Regions from separate parts of the Dorea sp. MB18-49 genome, predicted to be linked through region 3. Evidence: riboswitches for the same ligand, from Rfam matches in the RefSeq annotation. Region 3 holds a riboswitch; each other region holds the start of a gene.
What was found. A riboswitch is a leader RNA that binds a small molecule or an ion and turns the genes downstream of it on or off. The one in region 3 is predicted to bind glycine.
Positions count from the first base shown of each region.

Region 1 (10,879 bases), on a different contig from region 3:
TGATTATTGGAAGAAGTTCTGTCTGAACTGGCTGTCTGCATTAGGACTGAAAGATGATGAAGTACGTTACCGTGATCATGATAAAGAAGAGCTTTCTTTCTACAGTAAAGCAACAACAGACGTTGAGTTCTTATTCCCATTCGGATGGGGAGAACTGTGGGGAATCGCTGACCGTACAGATTACGACTTAACACAGCATCAGAATGTATCCGGACAGGATCTGACATACTTTGATGATGAGACAAAGGAAAAATACATCCCATACGTTATCGAGCCGTCACTCGGTGCAGACCGTATGGTACTTGCATTCCTTTGCAGTGCTTATGATGAAGAAGAGATCGGAACAGAGGAGAAGCCTGATACACGTACGGTTCTTCACTTCCATCCGGCACTGGCACCGGTTAAGATCGGTGTGCTTCCGCTTTCTAAGAAGCTGAATGAAGGCGCAGAGAAAGTATTTGCACAGTTAAGCAAGAAATACAACTGCGAATATGATGACCGTGGAAATATCGGAAAACGTTACCGTCGTCAGGACGAGATCGGAACACCATTCTGTGTAACATACGATTTCGATTCTGAAGAAGACGGAGCAGTAACTGTCCGTGACAGAGATACCATGGAACAGGAAAGAATCAAGATTGAAGATCTGGATGCTTACTTTGAGAAGAAATTCGAGTGGTAAGAATCAGAAAATTGAAGCATAAGAGATAAAACAAGAGACCGTGGAATCGGCTATGTATGCCAAAGTGCATGCATGGCGGTTTCACGGTCTTTTTTTATATATGCAGGTATGTAGAAATTGATTTGTGCATAATGTACAAAAAAATAAAAAATAAAATAAAATATTGATTTAAAATAAATGAAAGAGTATATTTATAGAAAAGACTTAATTCATTATTCGTAAAATCTATAAGTAAGGAGGAAAGACTTTGGATAAACTGAATAATATCGTATTACTGATTCAGCATTATCTGGCAGATTATATTTTGATCATTCTGCTGTTAGGAGGAGGTGTTATATTTACGATCCGGCTCGGATTTATCCAGATACGTGGATTTAAGGCCGGGTGGAAAAGAACGTTTGGCGGACTGTTTTCGAAAAAAGGAACGGCGGGAAAAGACGGTATGTCATCATTTCAGGCACTTGCAACGGCTATTGCAGCACAGGTAGGAACGGGGAATATTGCAGGAGCGGCAACAGCATTGGCAATAGGCGGACCGGGAGCGATTTTCTGGATGTGGATTGCGGCATTTCTTGGAATGGCGACCATTTTCGGAGAAGCTATTATGGCTCAGAAATATAAGCATGTAGGAAAAGACGGGCATGTAACAGGCGGACCGGTTTATTATATCCAGGCGGCTTTCAAAGGTACTTTTGGAAAAATCCTGGCAGCTGTCTTTTCTGTTCTGATTATTTTTGCACTGGGATTTATGGGAAATGCGGTACAGTCCAACTCGATAGCGTCAGCATTTCATACTGCATTTGGTATACCACAGATAGTGGTGGGGATCATTATAGCGGCTATCGCATTGTTTGTATTTGTCGGAGGAATTTCCAGAATTGCAAAAGTTACAGAGACGATTGTTCCAATCATGGCATGTTTTTATATTATCGGATCACTGATTGTAATCTTTGCAAACTTTAAAGAAATCCCATATGCATTTTATTCTATCGTTGTAGGTGCTTTTAAACCGTCTGCAGTCAGTGGCGGAGCAGTGGGAGCAACGGTAAAGCTTGCACTCACAAAAGGTGTGGCAAGAGGACTGTTCTCGAATGAAGCAGGTATGGGATCGACGCCTCACGCACATGCGGTAGCGAAAGTAGAACATCCGGTAGAGCAGGGATTTGTAGCAATGATCGGTGTATTCATTGATACCTTTGTAATTCTGAATCTGACGGCACTGGTGATTATTACAACACAGTCGATTCCGACAGGGCTTACAGGTACAGCACTCAGCCAGTATGCATTTTCGAGTGTATTCGGAAAATTCGGTAATGTATTTATTGCAATCTGTATGTTCTTTTTCGCATTTTCGACGATTATTGGCTGGTATTTCTTTGGGCAGGCCAATGTGAAATATTTATTTGGAAAAAAGGCAGTAAAGCCGTATGCGGTTCTGGTTTCGCTCTGTGTATTGTTAGGTTCACTTGCACAGGTTGATCTGGTATGGAATATGGCAGACTGTTTCAATTCATTGATGGTAATTCCTAATATTCTTGCATTGTTCTTCCTGAGCAGCCAGATGAAAGAATTGCATGACGATTACTATCATAATTTCTTAAAAAATAAAAAAGTAAAATAAAGAAAAAAGACTTTGTGAATAATGAATAAGTGAAAACGAAAAACGGAGGGAAAATAGAAAAATATACAAAAAGCAGATTACATAATTGTTCAAAACAACTAAAAAAAGATAAAAAAAGATAAAGTATTGCAATATAAGTAACAATGATGTAATATAGAGGAAGAAAATAAATGATATAAAAATTTTCTATAACTGAAAAGAAGAGTGGGATGATATTTCTCAAGAGAGAGCTGCCAGGGCAGCCGCCGAAGAGGCAAACCGGTATCGAAAAAAATGGAGAAAAACCGGACGAAACTTTCAGGCAAAAGGACGGAGAAAGGGACTACATTCTGAATCTTGTACTGTAAGGGGAATTAGATTTAACAGGACGAAAGACAGAAAAGGACGTTTGAACGCAGTAACTGGCGTGGAACGTCCTTTTTATTTTCTAAGGCTGGTTGAAATAACATAAGAGAGGATGGACATGAATGAGTAAGTATATGGTGATCACAAATAATCCGCTTGTACGATCCAGGCTGGATGATACACATGAGGTAATCTATCTGGAACTCTCTTATGAAGAACTTCTGAAGGTAGTAAGGGACAGAATTTACGAAGGTCACAGATTATTGACACATCCATTATCAGGAAGTGTAAAACCAAAGGAAACACCGTACAAATCTGTGCTGATATCTGAGAGAAAGGAGAAGGTGGATGGGGAATCTGTCAGATTGATTGAAAATGCGATTCTGGTATGTCAGAAATTTCAAGATAAAAGTAAGTATTACAAAGAAGAAGTTTATAAGGATTTTCAATTGGTTGACTGGACTTTATTAGAGAGCGGACTGGCGTCTGCGGATGTCTGGTAGAAGACAGTGATAAAAGAGGTTGTAAAACGGGTAGCGTTTTATAAAAGAAGATGAAAAAAGGAGGAAAAGATCGTGAGATTAGAAATGGGGAATATTTACATTAAGGATATCCAGTTTGCGGATACATCAAAGATTGAAGATGGAATCCTGTATGTAGATAAAGGAGCTGTAAAAGCGGTAGCATTGGAAGATGAGCATATCAAAACAGTCACTTTTGATATTGCGAAACCAGGAGAATCAGTAAGAATCACACCGGTAAAAGATGTGATCGAACCAAGAGTAAAAGTTGAGGGAAAAGGCGGGGTATTCCCGGGAATTATTTCAAAAGTTGATACCGTTGGTTCTGGAAAGACATATGCATTAAAAGGAATGGCTGTTGTAACAGCAGGAAGAATCGTCGGTTTCCAGGAAGGTATCATTGACATGACCGGACCGGGAGCTGATTACACACCATTTTCCAAGACATTGAATCTGGTTATGGTATGTGAACCTGTAGAAGGTATCAAGCAGCATGAATATGAAAAAGCAGTCCGGTTTGCCGGATTCCGGGTAGCAGCTTACATTGGGGAATTAGCGCGTGAGCTTACACCAGATGAGACAAAAGTGTATGAGACATGCGGTATCAAAGAAGGAATCACACAGTATCCGGATCTTCCGAGAGTTGCATATGTCCAGATGCTTCAAAGCCAGGGACTCTTACATGACACTTATGTATACGGAGTGGATGCAAAGAAGACACTTCCTACAATCTTAAGTCCTACAGAGATCATGGACGGAGCAATCGTCTCCGGTAACTGTGTATCTGCATGTGATAAGAATCCTACATATGTACATGAGAATAATCCGGTTGTTCATGATCTGTTTGAAGAACATGGAAAGACACTGAACTTTGTATGTCAGATCATTACAAATGAAAATGTATACCTTGCAGATAAAGAAAGATCTTCTGACTGGACAGCAAAACTGTGTAAGATGTTAGATCTGGATGGCGTTATCGTATCACAGGAAGGATTTGGTAATCCGGATACAGACCTTATTATGAACTGTAAGAAGGTCGAAGCAGAAGGCATCAAGACTGTAATTATTACAGATGAGTATGCCGGACGTGATGGAAAATCACAGTCTCTTGCGGACGCAGATGTGGCAGCAGATGCGGTTGTAACAGGTGGTAATGCAAATGAAGTTGTTATCCTGCCAAAACTTGATAAAGTAATTGGAACTTTGGATTATGTGACAAAGATTGCCGGAGCAAGTGAAGAGACACTGCGTGAGGACGGATCTCTGGAAGTAGAACTTCAGGTAATCACAGGTGCAACAAATGAGACAGGTTTCAATAAACTGAGTGCAAGATAGAAGAGGGAGGATAAGAATATGTCTAAGATAAAAGTAGTTCATTATATCAACCAGTTCTTTGCACAGATTGGTGGAGAGGAAAAAGCAGACTATCCTGCAGAAATTCGTGTTGGGGAAGTTGTAGGACCTGGTCTGGCACTGACACAGAATTTTAAAGATGAAGCAGAGATTATTGCAACAGTTATTTGCGGAGATTCTTACTTCAATGAGAACCTTGAAAAAGCAAAAGCAGATATTCTTGCAATGGTAAAAGAGCAGGCACCGGATGTATTTATTGCAGGACCGGCATTCAATGCAGGACGTTATGGTGTGGCTTGCGGTACAATTGCGGCAGCTGTTCAGGAGGAACTTGGAATTCCTGCAGTTACAGGTATGTATGTAGAAAACCCTGGAGCAGATATGTTCAAGAATGATGTCTACATGATCTCAACAAAGAACAGTGCGGCAGGTATGAGGGATGCAGTGAAGAAACTTGCTCCGTTGGCAGTGAAACTGGCAAAAGGAGAAAAAATCGGTTCATCTGCAGAAGAAGGATATATCCCAAATGGTGTACGTGTAAACTTCTTCGAAAAAGAAAGAGGATCCAAACGTGCGGTTAAGATGCTGATCAAGAAATTGAATGACAAGCCATATGTAACAGAATATCCGATGCCGAATTTTGACAGAGTAGAACCAAATCCGGCAGTGAAGGATCTTGCACATGCGAAGATTGCCCTGGTTACTTCCGGTGGTATCGTTCCAAAGGGAAACCCGGACCACATAGAAAGTTCAAGTGCTTCTCACTATGGAGAGTATGATATTACAGGAGTTACAGATCTTACAGAAGAGACATATGAGACTGCACATGGCGGATATGATCCGGTATATGCGAATGAAGATCCGGACCGTGTACTTCCGGTAGATGTTCTTCGCGATATGGAAAAAGAAGGTGTGATCGGATCGCTTCATCATCTGTTCTATGCAACCGTAGGAAACGGAACATCTGTAGCATCTGCGAAAGCATTTGCAGCAGAATATTCACAGAAATTAAAAGCCGACGGAGTAGATGCAGTAATCCTTACCTCTACCTGAGGTACCTGTACTCGTTGCGGTGCAACGATGGTAAAAGAAATCGAAAGAGCAGGAATTCCTGTTGTACATATTTGTACAGTCACTCCGATTTCTATGACAGTTGGTGCAAACAGAATCGTACCGGCAGTTGCAATTCCACATCCACTTGGTAATCCGGCACTGGATAAGGAAGAAGAAAAGAAATTACGCCGTCAGATCGTAGAAAAAGCATTGAAAGCTTTGACAACAGAAGTTGACGGACAGACCATTTTCGAGTAATACATGTAAAAATAAAGGAGATATAACGTAAAATGAGTGAGATTTATGACGTTATCATCCTTGGTGCAGGTCCTGCTGGTTTGGCAGCGGGACTGTATGCAGGGAGAAGCCGGCTGAATGTTCTGATCATTGAAAAAGGACAGGATGGCGGACAGATTGCAATCACAGATGAGATTGAGAATTATCCTGGACAGATCGTAGAAGGGGAGTCAGGACCTTCCCTGATCGCAAGGATGACGAAGCAGGCCGAAAAATTCGGGGCCAAAAGAGTATCGGATATGATCAAAGAGGTAGAACTGGAAGGCGATGTAAAAATTCTGAAAAGTGAAAAAAATGAATACCGTGCTAAGAATGTGATCATTGCTACCGGTGCACATGCAAGATCAATTGGATGCAAGGGAGAAGGACAGTTCAGAGGAAAAGGTGTTTCGTATTGTGCAACATGTGATGCGAACTTCTTTGAAGATTTTGAAGTATATGTAGTCGGCGGTGGGGATTCCGCGGTAGAAGAGGCTATGTATCTGACAAAATTCGCAAGAAAAGTTACGATCATTCACAGAAGAGATGAACTGCGGGCTGCAAAATCAATTCAGGAAAAAGCATTTAAGAATCCGAAGCTTTTCTTTATGTGGGACAGTGTCGTAGAAGAACTGGAAGGTGACGACATCCTTCAGGCAATGTATGTGAAGAATGTTAAGACCGGAGAAGTAACAAAAGTCGAAGCAGATCCGGAAGACGGAATGTTCGGGCTGTTCGGATTTATCGGAACGGTTCCGAATACAAAGATCTTTGAAGGCGTCATTGACATGGATGAAAGAGGGTACATTAAGACGGATGCTGATATGCATACCAATATTCCGGGTGTATATGCAGCAGGAGATGTACGTGTAAAGAGCCTGCGTCAGGTGGTAACAGCGGCAGCAGATGGTGCGATCGCAGCTGTTCAGGTCGAACGCAGCATGTCAGATTATTTTTAGGAGAAACTCCGGAATTTAACCGGGTCATTATAATAAAAAAAGGAGGAAAAATGACATGATAGATGTAGATAAGACTACGTTTGAAGAAGAAGTATTAAAAGCAGAAGGTTATGTATTTGTTGACTTTTATGGAGATGGATGTGTTCCTTGTCAGGCACTGATGCCGAAGGTACATGAATTTGCAGATACTTATGGGGACAAGCTCAAATTCACATCGTTAAATACAACAAAAGCACGCCGTCTTGCAATTGCCCAGAAAGTTCTTGGACTTCCTGTAATGGCAATCTATAAAGACGGGGAAAAAGTAGAAGAGCTGGTAAAAGATGACTGTACAGCTGAAGCAATTGAAGCAATGATTAAGAAATATATCTGATTCTCGAGAGGTAATTTCTAAATCATAGATGAATGACCTTGATAAGGTTTAAATAAAAAAGAAAGGAGATCGTAATTATGGCTATTTTAGAAGGGAAAAAAGCAATAATTATCGGAGACCGTGATGGAATTCCGGGACCGGCTATCGCAGAATGTGTAAAAACTGCAGGTGCTGAGATCGTATTCTCATCTACGGAATGTTTCGTCTGAACGAGCGCAGGCGCAATGGATCTGGAAAACCAGAAGAGAGTAAAAGAATTCGCTGAAGAATATGGTGCAGAGAACTTAGTAGTGGTTCTTGGTGCAGCAGAAGGAGAGGCTGCAGGTCTTGCAGCTGAGACTGTAACTTTAGGCGATCCTACTTTCGCAGGTCCATTGACAGGGGTCCAGCTTGGACTCACGGTATATCACGTATGCGAACCAGAGATGAAAGCAGAGTTTGACGAAGCGGTTTATGATGAGCAGGTAGGCATGATGGAAATGGTATTAGATGTTGATGATATCGTTTCAGAGATGCAGGCTATCAGAGATCAGTTATAGTCCGAAGTTTCTCATACGAATGAAAAGGACAGGTCCGTTGTGTTCCTACAGGGACTGTCCTTTTTCTAAATTTCAGGGTATTTATTTTGAGGTAAATGGAAAGGTGGATAACCAATGAACAGTGTAATTAAAGGGGCAAGTTATGTATTAGTACATACACCAGATATGGTTTTATACAACGGAACAACACAGACAACAGAAAGAGTTGTGAATCCAGATTCGGAATATTTAAAAGCAGTACCGGAGCATCTCCGTTCTTATGAAGAGGCAGTGTCTTACTGGCCGAACCAGACTTATATCGGTAATGCACATCCGGATGAACTTGCCGAAATAGAATTCCCGTATTATGACAAGAAAAAAGAAGGGGCAGAACGTTACGGAAAATATGGAGAGATCATGCCGGAAGAAGAATTCTTGCTTCTGGTACAGGCATGTGATATGTTCGAAGTAGTGAGACTGGACAAAGCATTTGTTGAAAAATATAAAGAAACATTTGCCAAAGATCCGGTAATCTCTGATGACATAGTTGAAAAAATCCATGAAGGGGTGGAACTTTCTGAGATCGAAACGCTGATCAGCGAAGATCATGCGGAACCATTATATTTTGAGCATCAGTTAGTGGGCTGTGTAAAACCGGCACATGACATTGATGTGAACCTGTCTTCTCATGTTATGCATGAAAATCTTATGAGCAAGGCTTCCAGTGTACTTGCCCTTCTCTATGCTGTGAAGAATGCAGGAATTGAGAAATCAGATGTTGAATATGTAATTGACTGTGCGGAAGAAGCTTGTGGAGATATGAACCAAAGAGGCGGCGGTAACTTTGCGAAGGCGGCAGCAGAGGTGGCAGGTCTTGTCAATGCAACCGGATCAGATGCCAGAGGATTCTGTGCAGCACCGACACATGCACTGATCGAGGCAGCCGCACTGGTAAAAGCAGGCGCGTATAAGACGGTTGTCGTTACAGCAGGAGGCTGTACTGCAAAACTTGGTATGAACGGAAAAGATCATGTAAAGAAAGGCCTTCCGATCCTGGAAGACTGCCTGGGAGGATTTGCAGTTGTTGTATCTGAGAATGACGGAGTGAATCCGGAGATCGATCTCGGAATGCTTGGACGCCACAGTGTGGGAACCGGTTCTGCACCGCAGAATGTAATCGGAAGCCTGGTAGCAGACCCGCTTGACCGTGCAGGAATGAAAATTACGGATATCGATAAATTCTCACCGGAGATGCAGAATCCGGATATCACAAAACCGGCAGGAGCAGGAGATGTACCGCTTGCCAATTATAAGATGATCGGTGCACTGGCTGTTAAGAGAGGCGAGCTGGACAGAAAAGAACTTGCAAACTTTACAAAAGAACATGGCCTGACCGGATGGGCACCGACACAGGGTCACATTCCTTCCGGTGTCCCATATGTAGGATTTGCAAGAGAAGACATTCTGGATGGAAAGATTAAGAATGCAATGATCATCGGAAAAGGAAGCCTGTTCCTTGGACGTATGACGAACCTTTTCGATGGGGTATCATTCGTTATTCATGGCAATACAGCAGCTGTACAGGAAGAAGCTGCCGGTGTATCTGAGGAAGAAGTAAAGGGACTGATCGCAAAGGCGATGAAAGAATTTGCAGCAACCCTGATGGCTGAATAGGGGGTGTGCAGGATGGCAGATAAGATTGAAAAAATCATTGCAGACACATTTCTGCAGATGGCAGAAGGTCTGGAGACCGGAAACTTTGGAAAGAAACCGAGGATTGCACTGACCGGAATGGGTAGCGAACATGGAGAAGAGAATGCCATGGAAGCCGCAAAGATGGCAGCAAAAGATGGAATTGACGTATATTATATCGGAACACTGGAAGCAGATGGCATTACTACCGTGAAGGTAACAGATGATGAAGACGGTCATAAGAAGATGGAAGAAATGCTTGCATCGCATGAAGTAGACGGTGCAGTAACGATGCATTTCCCATTCCCGATTGGTGTATCGACGGTTGGACGTGTTGTGACTCCGGCGAAGGGAAGAGAGATGTTCATTGCCAATACAACCGGAACTTCCAGTTCAGACCGTATAGAAGGAATGATCAAAAATACAATCTATGGAATCATAGCTGCAAAGGCGTGTGGTAAGGAGCATCCGACAGTGGGAATCCTGAATGTGGATGGTGCACGCCAGACGGAGATGGCATTAAAAGAACTTGAGAAAAACGGATACGACATTACGTTTGCTGAATCAGCAAGAGCTGACGGGGGGTGTGTAATGCGTGGAAATGATGTACTGCAGGGAACACCGGACATTATGGTATGTGATTCGCTGACCGGAAATATCATGGTGAAGATGTTATCTTCTTACACAACAGGAGGCAGCTTTGAAGCATCCGGATATGGTTATGGCCCTGGTGTCGGGGAAGGTTATGAACAGTTGGTTATGATTGTATCCAGGGCGTCAGGAGCACCGGTGATCGCAGGCGCAATCCGTTATGCGGCGGAGCTGGTAAAAAGTAAAGTATTTGAGATCGCAAAGAAAGAATTTGTAGCAGCAGACAAAGCCGGTTTAAAAGATATTCTGGCGGCAAGAAAACAGATGTCGAAACCGGCATCGGAAGCCATAGAAGTAAAGGCTCCGCCAAAAGAGATCGTGACATCCCAGATTGCGGGAATAGAAGTTATGGATCTGGAAGATGCGGTGAAAGTACTGTGGAAGCAGAACATCTATGCAGAGAGCGGAATGGGCTGTACAGGACCGATTATCCGTGTGTCTGATGCGAATCTTGCAAAGGCAGAAGAGGAGCTTAAAAAGGCAGGATATATCAATTAAAGGATAACGGAATCCAATGGTTTGAGTGAAAAAATAAGAATAAATACGGGAGTGGAAGAATCAATAGAAAGATTCTTCCACTCCCGGTATTTTTTAATATGGAATAGAAGCTGCCAGTGGCAGCTTCTATGTATTATTTCCGACCGCGAAGTCTCTTTTCACGGATATCAGCAATGGCTGTATAAAGTACATCGGATGAAGAATTGAGGCCTGTCTCACAGGAATCCTGGATAACTCCGATGATAAATCCAACACCGACAGCCTGCATGGCAACATCATTCGGTACACCGAAGAGGCTGCAGGCCATAGGGATAAGAAGAAGAGATCCGCCGGCAAC
Region 1 covers NZ_JAMOYX010000002.1:77,704-88,582, forward strand. Annotated here, with positions in the region: gene NCY30_RS02170 (glycine--tRNA ligase) at 1-682, shown strand, start outside; gene NCY30_RS02175 (alanine/glycine:cation symporter family protein) at 930-2,303, shown strand; glycine riboswitch at 2,514-2,626, shown strand; gene NCY30_RS02180 (GrdX family protein) at 2,771-3,151, shown strand; gene NCY30_RS02185 (glycine/sarcosine/betaine reductase component B subunit) at 3,224-4,504, shown strand; gene grdB (glycine reductase complex selenoprotein B) at 4,523-5,833, shown strand; gene trxB (thioredoxin-disulfide reductase) at 5,866-6,810, shown strand; gene trxA (thioredoxin TrxA) at 6,866-7,183, shown strand; gene grdA (glycine/sarcosine/betaine reductase complex selenoprotein A) at 7,261-7,722, shown strand; gene grdC (glycine/sarcosine/betaine reductase complex component C subunit beta) at 7,837-9,375, shown strand; gene grdD (glycine/sarcosine/betaine reductase complex component C subunit alpha) at 9,388-10,542, shown strand; gene sstT (serine/threonine transporter SstT) at 10,676-10,879, opposite strand, start outside.
Region 1: it holds a riboswitch for glycine, as region 3 does, so the genes downstream of both, NCY30_RS02180 (GrdX family protein) here and glyA (serine hydroxymethyltransferase) in region 3, are expected to answer to the same signal.

Region 2 (10,879 bases), on a different contig from region 3:
AAATAATACGGACTTTTAAAGAAAAGTATGACCTTTTATAAATTCTGCATCCAGCATATTTTTTCTATCAAAATAAGAGGACAAAAATAAATACAGGGATTCTGCTTCTTATACCAAAATCCCTGTATTTTATCACCATATGCTCTACAGAACTTATATTCTATTATGCATTCTCTGCATTCATTCCTTTGAGAATTCTCTGATTCTTCTCTTCCACATTCAGCTTTTCCGTAAATGCTTTCGTTTCTTTTACTATGACTTTGCTGAGCGCAAGCAAGGCTATCAGATTCGGGATTGCCATCAATGCATTGAAGATATCTGCGATATTCCATACTGCCGCAACCGTCATATATGGTCCGATGAATACACATATAATATAAAGCCATCTATACGCTCTTACAGCTTTCATATTCTTATTAAACAGATATTCCAGGCATCGTTCTCCGTAATAATCCCATCCAAGAATCGTTGTAAATGCAAAGAATACCAGACAAATCATCAATGCAAAGGATGCCACAACCGGCGGGAACGGAAGTCCCTTCTGGAAGGCCGCTGTCGTAATTTCCACACCTTCCAGTCCCGTATTCCATGTTCCTGTTATGACAATAGAAAGTCCTGTCATCGTACAGATTACGATCGTATCAATAAATGTACCGGTCATTGACACCAGTCCCTGTCTTGCAGGTTCTTTGGTCTGTGCTGCAGCCGCTGCGATCGGTGCGCTTCCAAGTCCGGATTCATTCGAGAAGATTCCTCTGGCAATACCTTTCTGCATTGCTACGATCATACTTCCCATTGCACCACCGGCCAGTGCGCTTCCGGTAAATGCTGATTTTACAATTGTTACAATAGCTGCCGGAATTGCGGTAATATTTGTCACCATGATAATGACTGCCAATACTACATACAGAACCGCCATGAACGGAACGACGATCTCAGATACTTTTGCAATTCTCTTGATTCCACCTAATACAACCATTCCGACACATACCGTCAGTACCAGACAGGATATTACAGTTGCCCATGAATAATCATTTCCAAATAATGCTACTGTATGTGCCATGTTCGGATCAAAAAAGTTACGGACTGCAGATGAGATACCATTCACCTGTGTAAATGTACCGATTCCGAATAATCCAACCCCTGCTCCAAAGAATGCAAATATCTTTGCAAGCCATCTGAACTTTACACCCATTCCATTCTCAATATAATAGAATGGTCCGCCAAGTACATGCCCGTCTTCATCGATCGTACGGTATTTTACTGCCAGAAGACCTTCTGAATACTTTGTTGCCATTCCTAAAAATGCTGTCAGGATCATCCAGAATAACGCTCCTGGTCCACCTGCAGAAATTGCAGTTGCCACACCGACGATATTACCGGTACCGATTGTTGCCGATAATGCGGTACAAAGAGCTCCAAAGCTAGTTACTTCTCCGTGTCCATCTTCTTCATTTTTCACCATGAATTTTAACGCTTTCCCAAGATACCTTACCTGAAGAAGGCCCAAGCGCACAGTCAGAAAAATTCCTGTGACCAGAATTAAGATGATTAACGGAAGTCCCCATACGACTCCGTCAAACCATGTGATAAAAGTGTCAATACGTCCCAAAATTTCCATAATTCATTCCTCCATCCTTTTGCCTGAGAGATTTGCAGATCTGTTTTCTGCTTACACCTTCGGCGCTTTTCATTTCATTACGAAAAGACTCTCCTGAGTTTTTTATGATAACGTAATCGCATTGCAGCAAATTCGTCAAAGCAATTGTCATTATTTTGAGAATAAGTCCTCACCCAAATCGCTTTAGCACGTCTTTGCTTTAGCACGATGTAGTATAGCTTATCATGAATCTTTACATATAGCAAGATATTTTATAATTAAAAATGCAGGCAGCATTTATAAGTTATAATTATAATTCCTGTCTGCATCTGTATTTTTATTCTTTTCCGACTGCCTTTCAGAATCCGAAATCTGCATAATCTTCCGGCAAAAAACGGTGATAGATCACATGACACCCTTCGTCCTTAAAGCAGTAATAGTATTCGTCCTCATTTTCTTCCGGAAATCTTACCCAAAAGTCAAATTCTCCGTTGTGCATATCTCCCACCCTGATATCTTTTGCCTCTTTCTGAAATATCGCAAGGATATCTTCTTTTTTGATTCCGTGATTCATCATCAGCTCCACCAGCTTTTTGATGAATTCATTTTCTGCCGTATGTTCATGTACATAGACACTTCCCTGTTCCGGAATATGCAGGCAGAATCTGTCTTTTTTGTGCGTTACACAGATATCTCCGAGTTTTTTCTTTACTTCTTCCGGGAACTGTTCCAGACGTGTCTGCATCTCATCCACATCGTCATCCGCCTCAAAGAAATGATTGAGGGAAATCAATGGATAATACAAACGGATCTCTTCTTTCCGAAATCCAAGTTTTGCCTGTTCTTCTTTTATAATATCGATCAAATTTTTTTCCAAACGTTTAAATCCCATTTCTGTTCTACGTGCTCCTTTTATTTCTCATATATTCAGCTTTCCTGTTCCATGTCTCTTAATTGACAAGCCCATTTCCAATACATTATACTACATTTATAATATTTACTGTATTTTAACATCAGATTTTTAAGGAGGAAATTTATCATGATCATCAAACATGGACTTGTGGTTGATCCTGCATCTGGTCTGTCCGAGCATATGGATATACTGGTGAAGAACGGAAAAATTGCAAGAATCGCACCTGAAATTTCAGAAGATTCCGAGGAGATTCTAGAAGCCGGAGGACTCGTTGTCGGACCGGGACTCATCGATACACATGTACATTTCCGTGATCCGGGATTTACATATAAAGAAGATATCCATACAGGAGCAAAGGCATCTGCAAAAGGCGGGTTTACTACTGTAATCTGTATGGCGAATACATCCCCTACGGTCGACAATACAGACACCCTAAAAGATAATCTTGCACGTGCTTCCAAAGAAGATATCCGTATCTTCCAGGCTGCTGCAATCTCCCGTTCATTAAAGGGCCGGGACGAAGTAGACATGCTTGCATTAAAAGAAGCCGGGGCATGCGGATTTACCGATGACGGCATCCCTCTTCTGAATGCTGAGTTCTGCTATCAGGCGATGAAAAATGCCGCAAAGTTAAACGTTCCGATCAGTCTTCACGAAGAAGACCCGGCTTTTATCCGCAACAATGGAATCAATCATGGCAAAGTATCCGATGCACTCGGCATCTACGGTTCTCCATCCATTGCCGAAGAAGCACTGGTGGCAAGAGACTGTCTTCTGGCGCTCCGTTCCGGTGCAGATGTTGTAATCCAGCATATCAGTTCCGGTGTATCGATTGATCTGATCCGTACATACAAAAAACTGGGAGCAAAATTACACGCTGAGGCAACACCGCACCACTTCTCCTTAACAGAAGACGCTGTTTTGGAACATGGCACGCTGGCAAAGATGAATCCGCCGCTTCGTACGGAAAATGACCGCCAGCAGATTATTGCAGGACTCGCTGATGGAACTATTGACCTGATTGCTACGGATCATGCCCCACACAGCACAGAAGAAAAATCCAAACCGATCACAGAAGCCCCAAGCGGCATTATCGGTCTCGAGACCTCCCTTGCACTCGGTATCACCAACCTTGTAAAGCCCGGATATCTGACCATGATACAACTTCTGGAAAAAATGACAGTGAACCCGGCAAAGCTATACCATCTGCCTTACGGAACAATTCAGGAAGGTGCAGATGCAGACTTTGTTATATTTGACCCTGATGAAACATGGATCCCGAAAGAATATGCTTCCAAATCATCAAACTCACCATTTACCGGAGAGGAACTTACCGGTAAGGTGAAATATACGATCTGCGGAGGAAACATCGTATATTCTGATATAAAATAAGCTTGGGATTTAATTTATTAACTGGAGAAACGGCCTCTCAGTCCTTGAAGGAAACAATAGATAAGGCTTCTTGTTCAGGTTCCATACCATAAGAACCACTAAGAGAGTCAGAATCACCTAAAAGCAAAGGAACTACGCTCAAACTCGGCGTTCGCCTCAAACACGTTCGCTTCGTTCCTTTAACGGTGCTTCTGACTCTCTAACTGTTTCTAACGGCATTCCACATTCACAATAATCCTTATCTATTGTTTCCTTCAAGTCGTGACTGGCAGCGAATGTTAATAAATAAAATGCCCGGAAGTGTAACCCGGTGAAGGCCACTACGGTTACGCACTTGCCATTTCATTCTTAAGGTATTCGACACACACGGAATAAAAAGTAGAAAGCCGTTCCAGTGAATGTGAAGAAGGTGTTGGAAATAGTTAAGCGTCAAAATTATGCGTTGGGTTTTCGAAATTTGCCTGTTTGAGCCGAATGGCGAGTTGCAAATTTCGGAAGCCCGTTTTTAGCATAATTTTGACGCTTTAGTATTTCCCGCCGACGGAACCTGAACAGGAACGGCTTCCTACTTTTTATGCAGGTCCGGGTCGTCGTGCCTTTCTGAATTAAATCCCAATTACCCTAAATACACAACCTTATCTTCCGGCTCTGCGGCTGGTTCCATATCGATCAGGTACAGTACCGGCTGTTTATTTCCAAAGGAACTTACTGCCTCGTACTCGAACCTTGCACGGATCTGCATCCAGGATTTTGCTTTTACATCGATCTTCTTTTCTGCTTTGCATGGATATCCGTAATAACGTACATCTTCCGCGCAGCATGTCATGATCTCTCTGACCGGAACGAACATATTGTCCGGCATTCCCTTCGGGCGGAAGATCTGTCCTTTGAAGTCGATTTCTTTATGCAGATATAATTCCGGATGATCATATGCATCCACATACCACACACCAAAATCAACATCATCCAGTACGATCTTGTCTCCTTTTACATCATATGGGAGATCTTCTTCGGATGGCTCGATGATCTTGCCTTGCATATCTTCAAAGATCAGCTGTGCCATCGGATTCTGTACCTTCAGTGCACGTCTGAATCCGGATCTGTTAACACCATCTGCACATCTGTTAACAACGATCAGCTCAGACTCTGTGAGCTGTTCCATCAGCATATTTCTCATATTCATCAGATACATATCCAGTGTTGTACCATTTACGGTAGAGTATACTCCCTGAAGTTCAAAACTTCTCGGATATCTGATTGAAAGCAGATCCTCCAGCTTCCACATTCCATTGTACTCGATGATAATCTGTGCCGGATGATAGTTTCTTTCACAGTTTTTGAAAAATACAGTGTTCAACTGGTCAAATTCTTCGATTTTCAGAACTGCCATATTTTTTTCTTTTAAATATTCTTCCGGATACTCTTCTTCTCCTTCTTCACAGAGAAGTAACAGTGTAAGTCCCGGTTCAATCCATTCCTGTTCCATCAGGGTATCCTTGATCATGGTTGTCTTACCACTGTCTAAGAATCCCGTAACGATAAACATAGGTGTTGCCATACTCGCACCTCTTTCTTTTATGGTTATATTGTGATTTTTGGCTCCATAATAATATGGAGCCAATTATTAGTATCCTATACGTGGAATAATTTCAGAAGGTCGTCCTCTTTCAGGTCTGTTCCGATTACACAGATACGTCCTGTGTAGTCCGGCTGTCCTTCTCTTACTTCGTACTCTTCCGGTACTAAGTCGAACTGTTTCCATGATCCGTCTGTCATCTGGATAATACCTTTGGAACGAAGAATTGTTCCGTAAGATGTTGTCTCTGACAGTGCCTTCAGCAGATAATCCAGTTCTTCTTCGGTATATTTATGAACAGTCTCTTTGCCCCAGCTTGTAAACACATCATCTGCATGATGATGGTGGTGATGATCGTGATCGTGTCCACAGCAGCAATCGTGATCATGGTCATGATGATCGTGGTCATGATGATCGTGATCGCAGTGATCATGATCGTGGTCATGGTGATCATGGTCACAATGGTCGTGATCATGATGGTCATGGTGATCGTGGTCACAATGGTCGTGATCATGATCGTGATCTTCATGATCTTCAAACAGGCTCTCAATCTCAGCACCCTTTGTCAGTGCATGACTGATTGCCTCTTTGCCAAGCTCATCCCATGGTGTAGAGATGATCGTTGCTTCTGCATTTTCTTCACGAAGTGTGTGTACGCATTCTTCTACTTTTTCATCTGTCATCATCTGTGTACGGCTTACTACGATTGTTGACGCATGCTCTACCTGATCTTTGAAGAATTCTCCAAAGTTCTTCATGTACATTTTTGCCTTTTTACCATCTACAACTGTGATTCTTCCGTCAATTTCAATGTCCGCATCTTTTTCTACAGCTTCAATTGCTCTTGCTACGTCAGATAATTTTCCAACTCCTGATGGCTCAATGATTACACGGTCCGGATGATACTCATCTAATACTTTTACCAGAGCTTTGCTGAAGTCACCTACCAGTGTACAGCAGATGCATCCTGAGTTCATCTCTGTAATCTCGATTCCTGCATCTTTTAAGAATCCGCCATCGATACCGATCTCGCCAAATTCATTCTCGATCAGCACAAGTTTCTCTCCTGCCCATACATCACTGAGCAGCTTTTTGATAAATGTAGTTTTTCCTGCTCCGAGGAATCCTGAAATAATATCTACTTTTGTCATGTTTATTGCCTCTTTTCTATCTATTTTCAAAATTAATAAAAGTCCCGACACATATATTATCACAAACAGCGGGTGGTTGCCAGTCCCCCAATTCTAATATTTTTCTCAACTTTTTATAAATCACCCGCAAACTCTGCTGCTCATTATAGATATTTTGATTGCAGACAATTTCTTCTTGTACACATAGTAGAGTAAAAAAACGATATCTGTACCGGATGGTACAGATATCGTCTGCTTTTTATGATTATTCTAAAATGTTCTTATAATAATCCGCCGATTGACAGGAACAGTGGTGCAAATACCAGTGATACAACTGTCATCAGTTTGATCAGGATGTTGATAGATGGTCCTGATGTATCTTTGAACGGATCACCTACAGTGTCTCCAACTACAGCTGCTTTATGAGCCTCGCTTCCTTTTCCACCGTGGTTTCCATCTTCAATGTATTTCTTAGCGTTATCCCATGCTCCACCTGCATTAGACATGAAGATTGCCATCATAACACCTGTTACAAGTGCTCCTGCAAGAAGTCCGCCAAGTGCAGAAGGTCCAAGAAGGATTCCGACTACCAGCGGTGCAAGTACTGCCATGACACCAGGAACCAGCATTTCTTTTAATGCTGCTGTTGTTGAGATTGCAACGCATGACTTGTAATCTGGTTTTTCTGTACCCTTCATGATTCCAGGCATTGTCTTGAACTGACGTCTTACTTCTTCGATCATCTGGTATGCTGCTCTTGATACAGATGACATTGTCATAGCTGAGAACAAGAACGGAAGCATTCCACCGATCAGCATTCCGATGATTACACGTGAGTCAAGGATATCAATTGACTTAAGATGTACTGCTTCTGCGTAAGATACGAACAGAGCAAGTGCTGTCAGGGCTGCAGATCCGATAGCAAAACCTTTACCCATAGCTGCTGTTGTGTTACCAACGGCATCCAGTTTGTCAGTGATCTGACGAACGTGTGGATCAAGCTCGGACATCTCTGCAATACCACCGGCATTGTCAGCGATCGGTCCATAAGCATCTACAGCTACTGTGATGGCTGTTGTAGAAAGCATTCCTACAGCGGCAAGCGCGATACCGTAAAGTCCGCATGTCTGGTAAGCAATAAAGATACCAACGCAGATCAAAAGGATCGGGATTGCTGTAGATTTCATACCTACTGCGAGACCACTGATGATGGTTGTTGCAGATCCAGTCTCTGACTGTTCTGCGATTTCTTTTACTGATTTGTAATCTCCGGACGTATATACTTCTGTGATGATACCGATCAGAAGTCCTACGATCAGACCAGCTACGATAGCGATTGCTGCCTTAAAGTCTCCGAAGAATACTTTACTGAGTACACAAGATACGATCAGTACCAGTGCACTTGCTACATAAGAACCAGTCTTTAATGCTTTGTGTGGATTTGAATTCTCATCACCTTTTACAAAGAATGTTCCAAGGATAGATGCAACCAGTCCGAGTCCTGCGATCAGAAGCGGGAAGATTGCTCCCTCAGCTTTATAATACACGATTCCAAGTGTCAGTGCAGAAACGAGTGCTCCTACATAAGACTCAAAAAGGTCTGCTCCCATACCTGCAACGTCACCTACGTTATCTCCTACATTGTCAGCAATAACGGCCGGGTTACGCGGGTCATCTTCCGGAATACCAGCTTCCACTTTACCTACAAGGTCAGCTCCTACGTCAGCAGCTTTTGTATAGATACCACCACCAACACGGGCAAACAGAGCGATTGAAGAAGCTCCTAAACTAAATCCTGTAATAATATCAACGTTTTTAGTCAGAATGTAAATCATGCTGACACCAAACACACCAAAACCAGCTACACACATACCCATTACAGCTCCACCGGAGAATGCAATTGAGAGTGCTTTGTTCATTCCTTTTTCTTTTGCTGCATTTGCAGTTCTTACATTTGCCTTAGTAGCTACTTTCATTCCACAGTAACCTGCAAGCGTAGAGAACAGAGCTCCTACTACGAAGCATACAGCAGTGATCCAGTTCCCGATTCCTACTCCGATGAGTATAAATAATACAGCAACGAAGATGATCAGAATCTTATACTCTGCTGTCAGAAATGCCTGCGCACCGTCACTGATAGCAGCGGCAATTTCTTTCATTCTGTCGTTTCCGGCGTCCTGTCTTCCTACTCTTGCTGCCAGATAAGCTGCAAAAAGAAGTCCAAGAATTCCAAATACCGGAACAAGGTACAATAACATTTCCATAAATTCTCTCCTTCCGTCCGACTTTGTCAAATTCATGTCAGACAGATATATCTTAACATATTCTTAACTTTTGATGGCATTATTTTTTATTTTTGTACGTTATTCCGATTATTTTCTGTGTATTGTCCAAATTTCCGACCTTTCATTGATTATTTATAATCTATTTTTACCAATAACTTTCTTGTATAGAAGATTAATTATAATCTATCTTCATAAGCACAAGCCCATTCGGTGGTGCCGTCGCTCCCTCTGAAGTATGAACTTTTGCATCCAGAATTTCCTTTACCTTTTCCGGAGCATAGAATCCTCTGCCAACGCGGATCAGGACTCCCGCAATAATACGGACCATATTATAGAGGAAACCATTTCCTGTAATACGAAGCACGATTTCATCGTCTTTTTTCTCAATTATCAAATCATACACCGTCCGGACGGTATCCTGCGTATTCGTTCTGATATTACAGAAGCTTACAAAATCATGTTCTCCAACCAAATATTTTGCACCGGCACGCATAGCCTCAACATCCATTGGAAACGATACGAACGTACAATATCTTGTCTTTAACGGATTTGGTACCGCCGCATTGTATATATGATATTCATAAGTCTTTGAAATATTTTCCTGATATCTCGGATGCCAGTCTGCCGAAACTTCATCGGACCTTACTACTACAATATCTTCCGGAAGCCTCTGGTTCAATGCATACGCAAATCTCTCAGGCGGAATGGAAGATTCTGTATCGAATACCGCTACATTTCCCAGTGCGTGTACCCCTGAATCAGTCCTGCTTGCCCCGATAATTCTGATTTCTTCCCCGGTAAGTCTTGCTAATGATTTATTCAGTTTTTCTTCAATCGTAACTCCATTTGGCTGGACCTGCCAGCCGCAGTAATTAGTTCCATCATATGCTACGAATATTCTGATTCTTTTCATGATGACCTCCACACAATCTGATACAATTATTTTTTAGTAACAAGATTACATAAATTTGGGACGGAGGTTTTTTAATTCCTCCGTCCCTGTATACATTTTAAAACACCCAAATATGCACCGGCACGCATCTTCCGATCACCACCACCAAAATCACATAAGCAATTACAGTAATATATGCCATTCTGTCTTCTTTATGATATTTTAACGGTTTCATCTTTGTGCGTCCTTCGCCGCCACGGTAACATCTCGCTTCCATCGCCATTGCCAGATCATTGGCTCTTCGGAATGCCGATACGAACAACGGAACCAGAATCGGTATCATACTCTTTGCTTTCTGAATCATATTACCGCTTTCCAGATCAGCTCCTCTTGCGATCTGTGCTTTCATGATCTTATCGGTCTCTTCCAGAAGGATTGGAATAAAGCGGAGTGCAATCGACATGATCATCGCAATCTCATGTACCGGAACATGGATCTTGTTCAGTGGCCCAAGTAACTCTTCGATTCCATCTGTCAGCTCGTTCGGAGTCGTTGTAAATGTCATAAGCGACGAACCGATGATCAGGTAGATTAGACGGATTGCCATATATACCGCAGTCCTTAATCCCCCTTCTGTAATCGTGAAGATCCACGCGTGAAACAGTACTGCCCCGTCTCTTGTAAGAAACAGATTGAACAACACTGTAATCATCAGAAGCATGATGACTGGTTTCAATCCCCTTACAATAAAGGAAAATGGAACTCTTGACATTTTAATAATAATGATCAGGAACAATGTTGTCATCACATATCCCGGAATGCTGTTGAATAAAAACAATGAAATCAGATATAACAGCGTCCCCACCAGTTTCACTCTTGGATCTAATCTGTGTAATACACTCTTTGCCGGATAATATTGTCCGATTGTAATATCTCTTATCATATCTTCTTCTCCAGTGCCTGCATAATCTCATCTGCCGCTTCTTCTACAGTCGTTACATTTACCTTGACTGGTAAACCTTTTTCTTTCAGGTCATGCATGACATACGTCACCTGCGGAGCTGCAAGTCCGATTTTTTCCAGTTCCTGAT
Region 2 covers NZ_JAMOYX010000002.1:52,657-63,535, reverse strand. Annotated here, with positions in the region: gene NCY30_RS02120 (alanine/glycine:cation symporter family protein) at 164-1,621, opposite strand; glycine riboswitch at 1,623-1,727, opposite strand; gene NCY30_RS02115 (DUF3877 family protein) at 1,959-2,492, opposite strand; gene NCY30_RS02110 (dihydroorotase) at 2,640-3,905, shown strand; gene NCY30_RS02105 (TIGR03943 family putative permease subunit) at 4,522-5,463, opposite strand; gene NCY30_RS02100 (CobW family GTP-binding protein) at 5,538-6,632, opposite strand; gene NCY30_RS02095 (sodium-translocating pyrophosphatase) at 6,893-8,875, opposite strand; gene truA (tRNA pseudouridine(38-40) synthase TruA) at 9,069-9,809, opposite strand; gene NCY30_RS02085 (energy-coupling factor transporter transmembrane component T family protein) at 9,907-10,731, opposite strand; gene NCY30_RS02080 (energy-coupling factor transporter ATPase) at 10,728-10,879, opposite strand, start outside.
Region 2: it holds a riboswitch for glycine, as region 3 does, so the genes downstream of both, NCY30_RS02120 (alanine/glycine:cation symporter family protein) here and glyA (serine hydroxymethyltransferase) in region 3, are expected to answer to the same signal.

Region 3 (10,879 bases):
GAATCTCCGGATTTCTTCGGTATCTAAATTACAATACGTCATCTGTACTCCGATTTCTTCCAGATTTTTCTGTTCTGCATAGATATAGGCATAGCATTTTGCCTGAGCCAGATGTAAAAGCTGCGGTTCTTTCAGACGTTTCAAATCCTTAAATACTCCTTTGATCTCGTCGATCACCACACGCTTCGGAAGTTCTATGATCCCGTCCGCTCTTCCTTCTACACTCAGGATAAATCCATCGCACGCTATCTGATACTTTAACGAGACCTCTGCACGGTACTCTGCCCCCTGCTGTCTCTGGATTTTCCGGTGTATCCGGCCGCCCTGCTGCATAGCCTCCTTATCTGCCCCGCCGGTCCGGTTGTCAATGTCTCCATGTCTCAATATAAATTCCACCAGATTCCGCACCGAAATGCGGATACACGGTTGTTCCAGATTCATGATCTGCTCTCCCCCAATCGTTCTTCATACATCGGTCGAACCGCTCCCGTCATCCCTGCGATCACATCGATCACCGTCATGATATCTCCGCTCCGGTTCTTCTGATAAGCATGGTAGCTTCCCTGAATGCAAAAACTCAACATCACGTTCATCGCCGTATCTTCTTCAAACTCCGGATATTTTTCAAAAATCATCTGCTTGATACTCCGCTCAATACTGTCCGCGAAATGATTTGCCTGACTGCCGGAAAATAATATTGCCGTCAGAGAATTCTGAGATATATAGGCCATCAGAAGTTCCCTTGCGAATTCTGCCGGATGCTCCAGAAGATATTCCGGATGCTGAATACTGTTCGCAATCGACTGTACCACTTCTTCTTCCATCGCATCTGACAGATCGTAGATATCTTTATAATGTGCATAAAAGGTAGACTTATTGATCCTTGCACTTTCACATAATTCTTTTACTGTTATCTTTTCCAGAGGTTTTCTGGAACGCAGTTCGATAAATGCATTCTTGATTCCCCGCTCTGTTTTCTCAATCCTAAGATCCATTTCATTTTCTCACTTTCCCGACACTTTTTCCCATTCGTCGGTTATCCACCCATTCGTCGGTTTTGTCGGTGGATACCTTCTCGCATTTCTCTTATAATATGATTATAGATCAAAAAAGCAACTACTGTCCATTATCTTTTCGGCAGTTAATTATTTACGTTGCATTTTTACGGAGGTTAATATGGATTTTTACGGATTTTACACAGGAAAAATATTCGACGCCTATGAATTTCTCGGCGCACACCCGGACAAAGACGGAACCACATTCCGTACCTTTGCACCTGCTGCATCACGCATTACAGTCATTGGGGAATTTAACGACTGGCAGGAATGGGAACTTAATAAAACTTATGACGGAAATTTCTGGGAATGTTATGCCAAAGGTGCAAAGCCGGGCATGATGTACAAGTACCGCATCTACAGACAGGACGGAAACTGCGTAGAGCACTGCGATCCTTACGGCTTCGGCATGGAACTCCGTCCGAACTTCGCGTCTATCATCCGCGACCTGTCCCATTACAAATTCAAAGACAGCAAATGGATGCAGAAGCGTTCAGTATGCAAGGACAAACCACTCAATATCTACGAACTGCATTTCGGCTCATTTAAGAAGCCTTCTGAAAAAGCAGACGACTGGTACACTTATGTAGAAATGATCGACATCCTGATCCCTTATCTTAAGGAAAATGATTATAACTATATCGAGATCATGCCGCTCAGCGAACACCCGTGTGACGAATCCTGGGGATATCAGAATACTGGATTCTTCAGCCCGACATCACGCTATGGAACTGCCGAAGAACTGATGAAATTCATTGATGCCTGCCACAAGAACGACATCGGTGTGATCATGGATTTCGTGCCGGTACATTTTGCCGTTGATCATTATGCACTGGCCGATTATGACGGAACTTCACTTTATGAATATCCACATCAGGACGTTGGTGTCAGCGAATGGGGAAGCTGCAACTTCATGCATTCCAGAGGCGAGGTCCGAAGCTTCCTGCAGTCTGCTGCGAACTACTGGTTAAGCGTATATCATGTGGACGGAATCCGTATGGATGCAATCAGCCGTATCATTTACTGGCAGGGTGAACCGGCAAGAGGTGTCAACAATAATGCAGTAGACTTTATTCGTGAAATGAACCGCGGATTAAAAACACTGCACCCGACAGCTATGCTCTCTGCCGAAGATTCTACTTCTTTCGAAGGCGTAACAAAACCTGCTGATCAGGGCGGACTTGGATTCGATTACAAATGGGATATGGGCTGGATGAACGATACACTTGACTACTTCCGCACCGCACCGGAATACAGAAGCCGCGATTATCACAAGCTTACGTTCTCCATGATGTACTATTATAACGATGTTTTCCTTCTTCCGCTTTCACATGACGAGGTGGTTCACGGAAAGGCAACCATCGCCCAGAAAATGCATGGAGAATACGAAGAGAAATTCCCACAGGCACGTGCCTTCTATATGTACATGTATGCACATCCTGGAAAGAAATTAAACTTCATGGGGAATGAGATCGGACAACTCCGTGAATGGGATGAAAAACGTGAACAGGACTGGGATATCCTGAAGTATCCAATTCACGATGCATTCCATCACTTCATGCAGAAACTGAATCATCTGTATATGACAACTCCGGCTCTTTCCGCAAAAGACTATGAAAACGCCGGCTTCCATTGGCTGGACTGTCATCAGGAAGAACGCTGTATCTACGCTTTTGAAAGAACGGATGGCAAAGAACGTATTGCCGCTGTCTTTAATTTCTCGGATGAGGATCAGAAAGGGTATGAACTTCCGGTGGAAGATGCGAAAGAACTGGAAGTGATTCTGGCTAGTGATGATGAAACTTTTGGAGGATGTAAGAAGTATACGAAGAAGAAAGTGAAGGTTACGGACGGGAAGGCTGTGCTGGATCTTTCGGCTTATTCGGCGGTGTATTATTCGATTGCTGTTTAATGCATTAAGCGAAGGCTGCCCGGACCGGAATAAAAGTTAGGAATCCTTTATTCCGGTCCGCGTAACCGGTCTGATGAACTAAATAACAATTTACTTCTTCTTCGGCTACGACTTTGATGAAGCCGCGCTCTTCCTGTGTAATGATAGATTTACCATTTGCGCTCATGATGAATTTACCACATTTTACGGCAATTCCTTTTTCTTTCGCCTTGTCTTCTGTCATTCCGGCAGATGCAATCTCCGGATCTGTATAAACGCATCCTGGAACGATACTCAGATCTATGGATGGTTCTTTTCCGGCAAGCTTTTCAGCTACAACCATTCCCTGTGCGCTTGCCGCGTGTGCAAGCTGTGCACCAAAGATCAGATCACCGATTGCATAGACTCCCGGGATACTGGATTCGAAGTTTTCGTTCATCAGCACACGTCCGCGTTCCATATCCGGTTTTACATTTTCTCCAAACAGTCCATCTGTATTCGGACAGCGTCCCACTGCACACAACACATACTCTGCTGTCACTTCCTGTTCCTTTTCTTTCTCTATATAGTGACAGGTACAGGTCTCTCCTTCTACTGTTACGCCCTGTACTGCCGCAGAAGTATGGATATCAATGCCTCGCTTTTTCAGGATCTGTTCCTGCCAGTTCGTATAACTTACGGAATACTGCGATCGCATTATCCAGCGTTTCTTTCGATTCGGTCTCGGTTGGCTCTACCATCAGTGCTTCATCCACGATCAATGGGAAATACATTGTAGGCGGATGAATACCATTGTCCAGCAGACCTTTTGCGATATCCATTGCCGAGATTCCGGATAAATTCACCGGTGAACCATGTGTCAGGTGTCCGCCATGTGCAAGGTTCAGGCCCATAACGGTATCGCCTGGTTCGAGAAGTGCCTGATACACTGCAGTATTGGCATTGGCTCCGGAATGCGGCTGTACACATACATGCTCACATCCGAATAATTCTTTTGCTCTTTCAATTGCCAGATTCTCCAGAATGTCTACATCTTCGCATCCGCCGTAATATCTCTTTCCCGGATAACCTTCTGCATACTTATTGGTCGGTACGGTTCCCATTGCCAGCATCACTGCCGGGCTTACAATATTTTCAGATGCAATCAGCTCCAGATTTCTTCTCTGTCTGCCAAGCTCTAATGCAAGTGCTTCCCCAACTTCTTTGTCACATTCTGTGATGTAGTTTGTTACATCTTCGATTCTGTTCATTTGTTTTTACCTCCTTCGGAATCTGCCTGCTTTTCGCGCCCATTCCCTATTTTGAGCACTAAAAAAGCAGGCAAAAAATACTTTCTTTTCAAAAGTGTTTTTTGTCTGCCTCTGTCCTTTTACCTGAAAGATTACTTCTTCGGTACAATTCTTATTGTTCTCCAGAGCGTCGTCCGAATTCGTTCCCTTTTACCTGAGAGTTTCTGCATGCCCCTTCAGCTCCTATGCTGCATGATATCTTTGCTTCCTTCTACGCATTTTATTAAAATAATACGTTTCACTTCATTTATGCACTTTGCACATATGTATCTCACAAATCCACCCATCAACCATGCAATTAGCACAACAAGTTATGTCCTTTAAGTCAACAGTAAATCCATAAGTTAATTATTTATCACAAAAGATGGTACCTGTCAAAGCATTTCAACTCTGCCAAATACCATCTTCTTATCTCCATCTCTTAAAGCTTATTCACTGCTTCCGCAAGATAATCATTGCTTACTTCTGCAAAGTTCTCATTCTCCACTGCCTCTGCAAGACTTGCATCGATCGGCATCTTACCGATGACCGGAACGCCGAGTTCTTCTGCCACTTCGTCGATGTGGCTCTCGCCGAATACGGAGATCTTACGTCCGCAGTCCGGACATACCAGATAACTGTAGTTCTCGACGATTCCGAGTACCGGGATATCCATCTGTCCTGCCATATTGTAGGCTTTCTTTACGATCATGCGTACCAGATCCTGCGGGGAAGTTACGATCACGATGCCTTCTACCGGAAGGGACTGGAATACGGTAAGCGGTACATCACCGGTTCCCGGCGGCATGTCTACGAAGAGATAATCCAGTTCTCCCCATGCAACATCTGTCCAGAACTGTGTGACAACACCTGAGATGACCGGACCTCTCCAGATAACCGGATCATCTTCTTCCGGAAGTAAAAGGTTGATGGACATAATCTTCGTTCCATCCTTTGCCTCACATGGGAAAATATTTTCTCCATCCCCTTTTGCTTTTTCATGGATTCCATACATCTTCGGAATGGATGGACCTGTGATATCTGCGTCCATGATACCTACAGAAAATCCCTGTTCTCTCATCAGCCTTGCAAGCGATGCGGTAACCATAGATTTTCCAACGCCGCCTTTTCCGCTGACAACTGCGATCACATGGTTGATGTGTGATTTTTTATTTTCCGGTTTGATCAGACTCTGCGGTTTGCTTCCGCATTCACCTGCATGGGAACAGCCCGCACAATCGGACGGGCTGCAGCCTGTTTTTTGTTCTTCTGCCATTTATCTTACTCCTCTACAGCCGCAATAAGTTCTACTTCACACAGAACTCCCTTTGGAAGTGTCTTTACTGCAACACAGCTTCTTGCCGGTTTTGATGTAAAGTATTTTCCATATACTTCGTTGAATGCTGCAAAGTCACTCATATCTGCAAGGAAGCATGTTGTCTTTAATACCTTGTCAAATGATGTTCCAGCTTCTTTTAAGACCTCTCCTAAGTTCTTACATACCTGCTCTGTCTGTGCTTCAATTGTAGTTGCTTCTACATCATTCACTTCCGGATTGATTGCGATCTGTCCTGCTGTATACAGTACTCCGTTGTGTACATATCCCTGTGAGTATGGTCCAAGTGCCTTTGGTGCTTTTTCTGTTGCTACGATTTTCATAATGTTATTTCTCCTTTGCTACTTCATATAATTTCTGTGCGATACACACATCAAATAATCCCATTCCAACCGATTTGAAATATGTTGTCTGACCTTCTTTGATCTCTTTTTCCCCCGATACGAGATATTCATGCATCAGTTTTACCCGGTCTTTTGTAAGTTTTCCACTTGCCAGAGGCTGGCTTAGATCTCCGCTTTCCTCACATGCGTATGGCAGTTCAATGTATACATTGTCCACCAGATCCAGTACTGCATCCGGGATTTCCCTCATTTCCGGCATATAAGAGCCGATCGCAATGATGCATTTTCCTCTCAGAAGTTCTTTATCATCCGGAAGAACAGGTGTGGTAGAAGGAGTTGTTGTACAGATGATATCACTGTTTCGTACAAGCTCTTCCACTGCTTTACATTGTACTACCTTTACGTCTTCCTTATCAATAGCTTTTTTCAGTCTTTCCAGATAATCTGTCAAATCACGGTCACTGTGGTTGAACACATATACGGTATGGATATCTCTTGCCGCACATGCATACACAGCCTGATGGAATCCCTGCATTCCTGCTCCGATGATTCCTACGGTGCGACAGTCTTTTCTTGACAGATGGCGGATCCCCACACCGCCGACAGCTCCGGTTCTCCATGCCGTTACCGATTGCCCGTCCATAACAGCAAGCGGCGCGCCTGTCGTATAATCATTCAGTAACACGATACCATCTATCGACGGCAGTCCCAGTTTGGAATTCTCCGGGAAGATCGACAGGATCTTTGTCCCTATGATATCCTTTGTGTAACATGGCATATACATGAGCTGCTTATTTTCATGTTCTACCGTCGGTCTTGGCGGCATATAGAACTCACCTGATCCATAGATCCGGTATGCCTCTTCGATCTGATCCATCATCTGATCCGGATCAACCATTTCTTCGATCTGCTCCTTGCTTAATACGATCATTTTACATTTCCTCCAGTTCTTTTTGTTCCCTTGTGACATCTCTCAGCCACTTGTATGTCAAATACCGCTTTAAAGTAATCGGTACTTTGATCAGTTCATCACTCATCAGTATAACATAGACGACCGGCACACTGGCATGCAAAATAAATGCCGCCACTGCCCCGAGTAAAATGGAGAATCCCCACATCGTCGATACATCCATGATCAATCCGAATTTCGTATCTCCGCCTGCACGGAATACCCCCACTACCATTGTGGTATTAAATGCCTGTGCCACAGTAAAATACGACATAACGAAGAACATGAAACTTAAGTAATTCTTTGCCGGTCCGGTCAGTGCCAGATTCGCATTGGCGATTGGTGCCGAGATCAGTATCAGCACACCACCCAGGATTCCAAGAATCAGACTTAACCACACGAAACGTTTTCCGTATGCTTTTGCCAGTTCCATCTTGCCTTCCCCGATCGTCTTGCCGAGATAGATCGCCGTTGCATGGGAAATCCCGAATGTTACGACTGTTGCCAGCTGTCTTGCCACCTGCGCAACCGAGTTGGCTGCCACTGCTGCGCTTCCAAGATGCCCGATCACCGCCGTATTCGCCGACGTTCCCAGTCCCCACATCAGTTCATTTAATACCACCGGCATAGAATAAACTGCGAAATCTTTTAACAGAACCTTATCGATCTTCACCATATCTTTAAGCCGGATCCTTACTACTTTATTTCGGAAGATGGCATAAACGAGAACCATCACTGTCTCGGCTGCTCTGGCACACAGCGTACCGATTGCCGCACCTCTTACTCCCATTACCGGGAATCCAAATAGTCCGAAGATCAGAACCGCATTTACCACAATATTCATCAGCAATGAAATCAGATAAATAAATGTAGCCACCATTACCCTCTCGATACTGCGCATAATATTCAGATACACCTGTGTCACCGCCATGAACACATAGGAAAATCCTACGATTCTTAAATACTTTACTCCTTCTGCAATAACTTCCGGATCAGAGGTATAGATCCGCATCAGTGTCTCCGGCATGCCAAGGGCTGCTCCTGCGAATACTACTGCAACGATGAGTCCGGCACTTAATCCCATACCCAGGACTTTCTCTATCGTTCTGGTGTCTTTCTTCCCCCAGTACTGCGCCGTCAGAACCGTTGCTCCGGAGGTCACTCCGTAAAAGATCAGTGTCATGATGTATTGGATCTGTCCTGCAAGAGATGCCCCGGATAACACTTTCTCTCCAACCTTTCCAAGCATGATCACATCCGTCGCCGTAACTCCGACATTGATCAGATTCTGGATTGCGATCGGGATGACCAGAGCGAATACATTCCGGTAGAATTGCTTCCAGTTGATTGTTTTTGTATATTTACTTTTTTCTTCCATTTATTTTTTCTCTGCTCCTATTTATTCTTATCACATTTTCTGCTTCTCTGCAGATAATACACCGCAAGCTGTGTCCGATCTCTTAATTCCAGTTTCTCGAGCACATTGCTGATATAATTCCGGACCGTTCCTTCGCTTAAGCAGACTTTCTCCGATATCTCTTTGTTACTGAGTCCCTCAGCAACCAGTGCTGTGATCTCCAGTTCCCGTTCTCCGATTCCGTAACTGTTCCAGTCAAATGTCTGCTCTTTTTCTTTCTGCTCTTTCTGAAGCAATCCCGGGATTCTGGACATAATCTCAGTTCCGAATACGGTCTGATTCATCTGCACCGCCTGCAATGCCGGAAGGATACTGCCGTAATCCTGTTTTATCAGATATCCTTTCACACCATATTTTAATGCTTTTACGATGTACGCATCATCGGAAAACGTGGTAAGCAAAAGAATCTTTGCATCCGTATGCCTTTTCAAAATCTGTTCTGCGGCATCCAGACCGTTCATGTCCTTCATACGGATGTCCATCAGAAGAACATCCGGCAGCAGTTCATCATATAACCGGACGGCATCTTTTCCATCCTGTCCGGTGCCGGTTACTTCTACTTCTCCTCCTGCTTCCAGAATTGTCTTTAACGCACTGGATACCAGGATATCGTCATCTACAATTACTATCTTCATCTTTTTCCCTCATTTTTAGGAACCGTAATAAATATACGGAAGCCATTTTCTTTCTGGATCTGCATGGTTCCGCCAAGCATGCGGACACGTTTTTTCATATTCTCGATCCCGATTCCGCTGCTTTCTGTATTTTCTGTTTTTCGAGCGTTTTCGGTCTTTCCGGCACTTTCCTTCTCGGCATATTCTTCCCAGTCTCCATCTGGCCGGATCCGCTCATCTGACGTTCCATTATCTTCTATGATCAGCTGATATAGTCCGGGATGTTCTCTTGCCAAAATCTTCACCTCATTTGCATTGCTGTGGCGCATCACGTTATTCAGTGCCTCTTTCGTAATGGCTATAAAGCTGTATTTGATCTCTTTTGGAATATCATATCCCATATCATAAGTAAGCTGTACCGGACAAAAACGGAATTCTTCTGCCAGCGATTCCATCACTTCTTTTAAATTTACCGACTCATCATGCAGATCGTGCACGCTCTGTCTTACATTCGTCATGGCTTCGTTCAACGTCTGATCCAGCTGCTCCATCGGGACTTTCAGATTCTCAGCCTGATTAACAGTCTTTAACGCTCCCACCATCAGGATGGATCGCGACAGCATATGTCCCACATTGTCATGGATTTCTCTGGCGATACGATTCCTTTCTTTCAGTGTGGCCAGATATACTTCTGTGTCCTGCTTTTCCAGCAGATCCTGATTCTTCTTTTCCAGCATCAGTGTCAGTTCTCTGCTGTCATCTCTGGCCCTTTTATATTCCTGCTCCAATTCATTTAGCCTCCTGGTCCGTCCATATAACAGAACTGCTGCTGCCAGCCCGGCAACAATAAGCATCTCTTTTTCCAGCCCGTAATATTCCCGGAACGCCGGCGCCTCACAGGCCACGATTATACCACCAACCCCTATATAAACCGGAGAATAAAAGCATAGCATATTATATAAAACTACCGGAAGAAACATCCACATTTCTTTAAAAACAATTCCGACTGCCACGAAAGCAATCGTCATAATGTAATGCAGATACTTTTCTTTCCCTACCAGATTCACACAGGTATAGATACACGCAAACAGAATAATGATAACCGCCGGAATCCCTGTTTCCGCTGTTACCAGAAGTCCTGCTCCGTAAAGGAACAAAAATCCTTCATCTGTTATCTTTCTCATTCTTTTCTCCTATATTACATTTGTCACATTCAATTTATGACCGGTGACACTACCATTATAATCAGCCATCCGCTATACTACAAGTAACAAATCATCAAGGAGGAAATCTTATGCTTGTACATATAGAAAATCTTGTAAAACGTTACGGTGATCTGTTAGCGCTTGACCACCTGTCACTCGACATCGAAGAAGGTGAGATCTTCGGACTGCTCGGACCAAACGGTTCCGGTAAAACCACCGCCATCAACTGCTTGCTCGCACTGTTAAAATATGACAAAGGAACGATCACGATCTTTGGAAAGGATATGAAGCCGGACAGCTACGATATCAAGCAGGATATCGGTGTTGTCATGCAAAACATTGCCGTCTTTGAGCAGATGTCCGTCTATGAAAACATCGATTATTTCTGCGGACTCTATATCAGAGACAAACAAAAACGAAGAGAACTCGTGGAAGAGGCCATCGCATTCACCGGTCTGTCCGATTTCCGTAAGATGCGCCCGAAGAAACTCTCCGGCGGACTTCTACGAAGACTGAATATCGCATGCGGCATTGTCCATAAGCCCAGACTCATCATCATGGATGAACCGACCGTTGCTGTAGATCCTCAGAGCCGTAATAAGATTCTGGAAGGGATTCTGGAACTCAACCGTCAGGGATCTACCATCATCTATACCTCTCACTACATGGAAGAGGTGGAACAGATCTGTACCCGTATCGCGATCATTGATCATGGCCGTGTACTTGCTTCCGGCACAACCGAGGAACTAAAAAAAATGATCAAGACCGGTGAGACGATCACGATCGAAGCGGTTGCGTTA
Region 3 covers NZ_JAMOYX010000001.1:77,686-88,564, reverse strand. Annotated here, with positions in the region: gene NCY30_RS00500 (helicase C-terminal domain-containing protein) at 1-441, opposite strand, end outside; gene NCY30_RS00495 (TetR/AcrR family transcriptional regulator) at 438-995, opposite strand; gene glgB (1,4-alpha-glucan branching protein GlgB) at 1,177-2,967, shown strand; partial or broken gene NCY30_RS00485 (FAD-dependent oxidoreductase) at 3,062-3,598, opposite strand; gene NCY30_RS15280 (hypothetical protein) at 3,576-3,734, opposite strand; partial or broken gene glyA (serine hydroxymethyltransferase) at 3,735-4,196, opposite strand; glycine riboswitch at 4,298-4,371, opposite strand; gene NCY30_RS00475 (Mrp/NBP35 family ATP-binding protein) at 4,657-5,490, opposite strand; gene NCY30_RS00470 (RidA family protein) at 5,496-5,873, opposite strand; gene NCY30_RS00465 (ornithine cyclodeaminase family protein) at 5,878-6,825, opposite strand; gene NCY30_RS00460 (MATE family efflux transporter) at 6,827-8,221, opposite strand; gene NCY30_RS00455 (response regulator) at 8,239-8,895, opposite strand; gene NCY30_RS00450 (sensor histidine kinase) at 8,892-10,058, opposite strand; gene NCY30_RS00445 (ABC transporter ATP-binding protein) at 10,169-10,879, shown strand, end outside.